Regions from separate parts of the Sphingopyxis sp. P1IMeth2 genome, predicted to be linked through region 1. Evidence: predicted binding sites of a transcription regulator. Region 1 holds the regulator's gene; the other holds the start of a gene.
What was found. Region 1 encodes LexA, which represses DNA repair genes until DNA is damaged. Its sites were predicted from a motif close to GTTCCNCNCTTGTTCT; they were not measured.

Region 1 (3,674 bases):
CCGGCCAATGCCGATACCGTGGTGGTGCAAGAGGATGTCATCGCCGATGGCGCGCGCCTGACGCTCACCGGCGATGGCCCCGCGTCGCGTGGACGCCATGTCCGCGCCCGGGCAAGCGATTTTGCAGCGGGAGCGCATTTGCTCACGGCGGGATGTCGCCTCTCTCCCGGCGCGCTCGCCGCCGCCATCATGGGCGGTGCGGGCGACCTGATCGTCGGGGGACGCCCGCGCGTCGCGATCCTGACGACAGGCGACGAACTGGTCGCGCCCGGGCGTGCGCTCGCGCCCGGTCAGATACCCGACAGCAACGGCACGATGCTCGCCGCGATGCTCGCCGCCGAACCCGCCGACGTCACGCTGCCGCTGCGCGCGCGCGACGATCGCGGCGTTCTCGCCAATATATTGGGCGATATGGCGCGGCGGCACGATGTCATCGTTACCGTTGGCGGCGCGTCGGTGGGCGATCACGACCATGTCCGCGGCGCGCTCGACGATGCGGGCGGGCAGCTCGATTTCTGGAAGATCGCGATGCGCCCCGGCAAGCCGCTGATCGCCGGCCGGATCGGCGACGCGATCCTGCTCGGCCTGCCGGGTAATCCGTCGTCGGCGTTCGTAACCGCGACGCTCTTTCTGCTACCGCTCGTCCGCTACCTTGCCGGGGCGGCCGCGCCGTTGCCGGAGGTCAGCCAGGCCCCCCTCGCGGTTCCACTCGGCCCCGGCGGGGCAAGGCGCGATTATTTGCGCGCGCGCCTCGACAAGGGGCTGCTCACCCCCTGCGACGGACAGGACAGCGGCCAGACGCAACCGCTGATCTCCGCCAACGCGCTGATCGTCCGCGATATCGGCGCGGCACCCCGCGCGGCGGGGGAGCTTGCAAGCTATATCGCGATCGCTTGACAAGTTCCGGTCTGTTCCACTATCGTTCCCCTTATGTCCGGAAACGCCATCATGGAGAACGACCGATGTTGACCGCGAAGCAGCATGAACTGCTCCACTTCATCCAGGAACGGCTCGACGCCAGCGGCATCTCGCCGTCGTTCGAGGAAATGAAGGAGGCGCTGGGCCTCAAGTCGAAATCGGGCATCCACCGGCTGATCAGCGCGCTCGAGGAACGCGGCTTCCTGCGCCGCCTGCCCAATCGTGCGCGTGCGCTCGAAGTGTTGAAGCTGCCCGATGCGGCCAAGCCCAAAACGCGGAGCGACAGCGACAATGTGGTGCCGCTGCGCAAGCCCGCACCGGCGCTGAAGCCCATCGCCGCGAACGACATTATCGAAGTGCCGCTGCACGGCAAGATTGCCGCCGGCGTCCCGATCGAGGCGTTCGAAGATTATAACCGGCTCGCCGTTCCCGCCGCGTTGCTCGGCGCGGGCGAACATTATGCGCTCGAGGTGTCGGGCGACTCGATGGTCGAGGCGGGGATTTTCGACGGCGACTACGCGCTGATCCAGAAGGCGAGCACCGCGCGCGAGGGCGATATCGTCGTCGCGCTCGTCGACGGACAGGACGCAACGCTCAAATATTTCCATCGCGAAGGCCGGATGGTGCGCCTCGATCCCGCCAACAGCGCCTATGAACCGCAGCGTTACGAAGCCGATCGCGTCATGGTGCAAGGTCGGCTGTCGGGACTGCTTCGTCGTTACCACTAAGCTGGTGCGGGCGGCGCCAAGGATGCGCATCGCCCGCGCGCAGCGCCGAAACGAGCCGCGGCTTTGTACCCAGATAGAGCGCAAGGCCGCCGCTTTCTTCCAGCGTATCGCGGTCGATCGTCAGCCAGCGCGCGACGCATTCGCGCGGTAGCCAGCGTTCGCTGATGACCACATCGGCGGCTGCGCAGGCGGCCGCCATCTCCTCACCGGCGATCCGGTCGCGCCCATGCGCGGCAAGGATGACGCGCGGCGCATCGCCCCTGCCCTGTGTCCAACGGCAGAAATCGCGATTGCAATCGACATGGTCGAGATCGCCAAGCGCGACGAGCGGCGTGTCGATCCCCGCCGCTTCGGCCATCGCGTCGCGTACGAAATCGCCGGCACGATCGCGCAGCATGGCATAGCCGCCGCCCGGCACGGCGGCTGCGATATGCCGACCGTCGCCGGTCACGAGCAGGTCGGGGCGCGGCTGAGCGAGCAGCACCGCCATCCCCGCCACCAGCGGCACGGCGCCCGCCCAGCGCCACCCACTGCGCCACAGCAATATCCAAAGCCCGCCCGCCATTGCGACCCCGAAGGCCCATGGCGGGAACACAGGCAAGGTGGTGACGGCGCCAGGCGCCGCGGCGACATGATGCGCGAGCCCGATGAGCAAGCGCAGCGCATGATCGGCGACCCACCAGAAGGGCGCCCCCACCCCCACCGCGTCGAACAGCAGCGCCAAAGCCTCCGCCGGCATGATGACGAAGGTGGTGAGCGGGATCGCGACGACATTGGCGAGCGCGCCATAAAGCCCGGCCTTGTGAAAATGGAACAGCGCAATCGGCGACAAGGCGACCTCGACGACGATGCCGGTGATCAGCAAGCCGGCGACGCCACGCCCGAAGCGGAAGGCAAATGGCTCCTCGCGCCGCGCGACGAAGCGCTGCATCGCCCTGCTTTCGTGGAGCGCGACGATCGCGGTTACCGCCGCGAAGCTGAGCTGGAAACTCGGCCCGACCAGCGCCTCGGGCCGCCACAGTAGCACGAGCAGCGCGCCGGCGGCGACGAGCCGCAAGGTAATCGCCTCGCGCCCCAGCAGGATCGCCGCCAGCACCAGCAACGCCGCGATCAACGACCGCAGCGTCGGCACCTCGGCGCCAGCCAACCACGTATAGCCGCCCCCAGCGAGCGCCCCGGCGGCGGCAGCAAGCGGCAACACATAGCCCGCGAGCGCGAGCCGCGGGCTGAGCGCCAGCAACCGCATGGCGAGCAGCATCGCGAAGCCGACCACGGCGGTGACGTGCAGTCCGCTGATCGACAGGAGATGCGCCAGCCCGCTGCGCCGCATCGCCTCCTCGTCCTCGGGCGTGATCGCGCCGCGATCGCCCGTCACCAGCGCCGACGCGACGCCGCCCGGCGACCCCGCAACCTGGCGATGGATATGCTCGCTCAGCCGCGCGCGCAGCGGCTGGCGCGCATGCTCGGCGCCCGGCGGCAGTATGACATCGCCAAGCACTGTTCCGACCGCGCCGATGCGGTCGAACCACGCGCGCTGCGCAAAGTCGTAGCCGCCGGGCAGGCTCGCGGTTGGCGGCGGCATCAGCCGCGCGCGCACGCCGATCATCGTCCCCGGCACAATTAGGCGCCGCTGGTCGCCGCGCAGCGTCAGCCGCAGGCGCGGTGGCAGATCGGGACGCGCGAGCGGCCGCACGACAAGCCGCAATTGCTCGCGCGCGGGCAAGGGCTCGGCGGCTTCGACCCGCGCCGAAAATTCGGTCGTTACCGGCCGCGCAAGCACCGGCGCCTCGACCCACAGCGCGCGGCCCCAGATCAGCAGCAGCCCTGCCGCCGCAACCCCGCAACCGATGGTCAGCGCGCGGCCAACGCGGGTCTGCCAGCCGATTGCCAGGCCGAAGGCCATGCCCCCCGCCATGGCGCAAAGAAGTCCGATCCATTGCGCCGCGGTCGGCAAAGCGAACCACAGCGCGATCCCCGCGCCGAAGGCCACGGGAAGCCAGAGCGGCAGCCGCTCGCGCTCGATCTCCA
Region 2 (3,674 bases), on a different contig from region 1:
GGTTGCGCGTTGCCAATCAGGCGTTTCTTTTGCGCGCGCTCGGCGAAGAGGATGCGCTGCATTATGCGGGGCGCGATGTCGCCGGTATGTTGCGGCTCGATGATGCCGGTGCGCTCTATTTTGCGCGTGAGGGCGATCGGGCAACGCCGGTGCGGATGCTGCAAATCCCGCTGACGCCGGCCGATACGCACGGGCCGATGCTGCTCGCCATGCTCGACGAGGAGATCGGACCCGCCGATCGCGGCACGGCGCAAAGCTATATCGAAACGCTGCTGTCACTGCTGCCCTTCGGGCTTGCGCTCGTCGATCGCGACGGGCGCTTTCTGTACATGAACCGCGCTTTCATGCGCGCCGCGGGCGTCGCCGATGGCAAGAGGCCGCGCTACCCCGGCGATCTTGTGGTCGGCGAGGACAAGGGACCACTCGCCGACATGATCCGCCGTCACAGCAGCGGGCAGCAGGTCGGCGGCGATCTGTCGATCCGGCTGGCCGGACAAGGCGACGAACCGGTGTCGATGCGCGTCGTCGGCGTGCGCGGGCTGGGCGAGGCGGCGGTTCTGCTTAGCCTCAAGGATTCGAGCGAAGAGTCGCGCCTCAAGCGGCAGGTGGCGCAGGCATCGAAGATGCAGGCGGTCGGCCAGCTTGCGGGCGGCGTCGCGCATGATTTCAACAATATCCTGACCGCGGTGCTCGGAAGCTGCGATCTGATGCTGATGCGGCACACGCCGGGCGACAGCGACTATGACGATATTCAGCAAATCCGCAGCAACGCCAACCGCGCGGCGAGCCTGACGCGGCAGTTGCTCGCCTTTTCGCGCCAGCAGACGTTGCGGCCGCAGATATTGCAGCTTCCCGACGTGATTTCGGAAGTGTCCCATCTGCTCAAGCGGCTGATCGGCGATACGGTGCAATTGTCGGTGCATCATGGCCGCGGGCTGGGTGCGGTGCGCGCCGACCCCGGGCAGCTAGAGCAGGTCATCATCAACCTTGCGGTCAATGCGCGCGACGCGATGTCCGGCGGCGGGACGTTGACGATCGAAACCTATCCCGTTTCCGCCGCTGAAGTGCGCCAGATGGGCAATGAATTCATGCCGCCCGCCGATTACAGCGCGCTGAAGGTCAGCGATACGGGGACCGGCATTCCGGCCGAAGTGCTGCCTAAAATTTTCGAACCCTTTTTCACGACCAAAGATGTCGGCAAGGGGACAGGACTGGGACTGTCGACGGTCTATGGCATCATCAAACAATCGGCGGGCTTTATCTTTGCCGACAGCAAACCGGGCGCGGGGACCAGCTTCACCATTTACCTGCCGGTCCACCGAGCCGAAAGCGGCGTGCCGGCAACGCCGCCGCCGGCTGCGAAGGCGAAGAAAAGCCAGTGGGGCACGGGTACCATCCTTCTCGTCGAGGACGAGGATATGGTGCGGGCCGTCGCCGAACGGGCGCTGACCCGCGCGGGTTATACGGTCGCTACCGCTTCGCAGGGCGAAGAGGGGCTTGAACGCTTCGCCGCGATGGACAAGATTGACCTGGTGATCAGCGACGTTGTGATGCCGACGATGGACGGGCCGACGATGATCCGCGCGATGCGCGCCAAGCGGGCGAACCTGCCGGTGCTGTTCATGTCGGGCTATGCCGAGGAGCAGTTGCGCCAGTCGATCAACATCGATGATGTCGCCTTCCTGCCCAAGCCCTTCTCGGTTGCGCAGCTTGCAGAAGCAGTATCGATGGCGCTCGACGATGCGGCGCATAGGGTGGGTCATGGCTGAAGACAGGTTGATCCTGCTTGTCGAAGACGATGTCCTGATCGGCATGATGCTCGTCGATATGTTCGACGCGCTCGGCTATCCCGAACCGGCGCAGGCGACGACCAACGAGGAAGCGCTCGCGGTAGTCGCGTCGCAGCCGGTGGCGGGCGCACTCGTCGATATCAACCTGGGCGACGAAAAGGGATGGCCTGTCGCCGATGCGCTGGCGGAGCGGGGGATTCCCTTTGCCTTCACGTCGGGCGGCGGCGACGTGATTCCCGCGCCGCATGCGAACCGCAAGCTGGTGACGAAGCCGTTCCGTATCGCCGAAATCGAGGCCGTTCTGAATGGTTTTTTCGGGAAATAGCGCGCGCCTCGCCGATAGCGCAAAAATATTTGTTCTCCACTTGTTCCTATAGAACAAATAGCGTACACAGCTCTGGCGTTGCGGTGGTTCTGCCTTCGCTCTAGAGCTGGAAAGGAACGGTCATGGCCGGACAATTATCACTCGTCGAATCGGGGAAATCAGTGAACAGCACAGACAGGCAGAAGGCGCTCGACGCCGCACTCGCGCAGATCGATCGCGCGTTCGGCAAGGGCTCGGTGATGAAGCTCGGATCGAAGGAAGCGATGCAGGTCGAGGCGGTCTCGACCGGATCGCTCGGGCTCGACATCGCGCTCGGCGTCGGCGGTCTGCCGCGTGGCCGCGTCATCGAAATCTACGGTCCCGAAAGCTCGGGCAAGACCACCCTCGCGCTGCATTGCATCGCCGAAGCGCAGAAGACCGGCGGAACCGCGGCTTTCGTCGATGCCGAACATGCGCTCGATCCCGTCTATGCGAAGAAGCTGGGCGTAAACATTGACGAGCTGATCGTGTCGCAGCCCGATACGGGCGAACAGGCGCTTGAAATTGTCGATACGCTGGTGCGCTCGAATGCGATCGACGTGCTCGTCGTCGACTCGGTCGCCGCACTCGTCCCGCGCGCCGAAATCGAAGGCGAGATGGGCGACAGCCATGTCGGCCTTCAGGCGCGCCTGATGTCGCAGAGCTTGCGCAAACTCACCGGCTCGATCAGCCGCTCGCGCTGCATGGTGATCTTCATCAACCAGCTGCGCATGAAGATCGGCGTGATGTACGGCAATCCCGAGACGACGACGGGCGGCAATGCGCTCAAATTCTACGCCTCGGTCCGCCTCGATATCCGCCGCACCGGCCAGATCAAGGACCGCGACGAAATCGTCGGCAACACCACGCGTGTCAAAGTCGTCAAGAACAAGGTCGCGCCCCCGTTCAAGCAGGTCGAATTCGACATCATGTACGGGCAGGGCATTTCGAAGATCGGCGAAATTCTCGACCTCGGGGTCAAAGCCGGTCTCGTCGAAAAATCGGGCGCCTGGTTCAGCTATGATTCGATCCGCATCGGTCAGGGCCGCGAAAATGCGAAGAATTTCCTGACCGAAAATCCCGAACTGATGGAACGGCTCGAAAAGGCGATCCGCAGCCGCACCGATGCGGTGGCCGAAGAGATGATGACCGGCCCCGACGCGGACGACGACGATATCTAATCCGGATCCGGCGAGCCGTCGCAATACGGCTCGCCGGCGAACGGCGGCGGGTCCGTGCCTCTCCGGCACGCCTCCTTGGATCTGCCCGACCCCTCTCTTGGCAGGTCGGCCCGGCCGCCGTTGACCATGCCGCCGCTGACCATGCTGGCGGGGCATGTACCGCATCCCGGCTTGCGTGTTCAGGGGCAAGGACTACACAGGCTCGATGCCCGCGATCCGCCTTTTCGGTTTGCCGACCGACGTCAACAGTAGTTTCGAACGCGGCGCGGCGGGCGGGTCTGCGGCGATCCGTGCGGCGCTGCGCAGCGATCGCGGCAATATGGCAAGCGAACTCGGTCCCGAAATCGGCACGGATATCGC

Region 2: recA (recombinase RecA) is a predicted target of LexA. The motif match lies at 2,147-2,162, and genes of this name have one in related genera.

What each region holds. Positions count from the first base shown of each region.
Region 1 is NZ_FYAT01000016.1:46,565-50,238, forward strand. It holds gene P1IM2_RS16100 (molybdopterin molybdotransferase MoeA) at 1-897, shown strand, start outside; gene lexA (transcriptional repressor LexA) at 963-1,646, shown strand; gene P1IM2_RS16110 (ComEC/Rec2 family competence protein) at 1,600-3,674, opposite strand, start outside.
Region 2 is NZ_FYAT01000012.1:646,226-649,899, reverse strand. It holds gene P1IM2_RS10020 (response regulator) at 1-1,769, shown strand, start outside; gene P1IM2_RS10015 (response regulator) at 1,762-2,115, shown strand; gene recA (recombinase RecA) at 2,238-3,314, shown strand; gene P1IM2_RS10005 (agmatinase family protein) at 3,520-3,674, shown strand, end outside.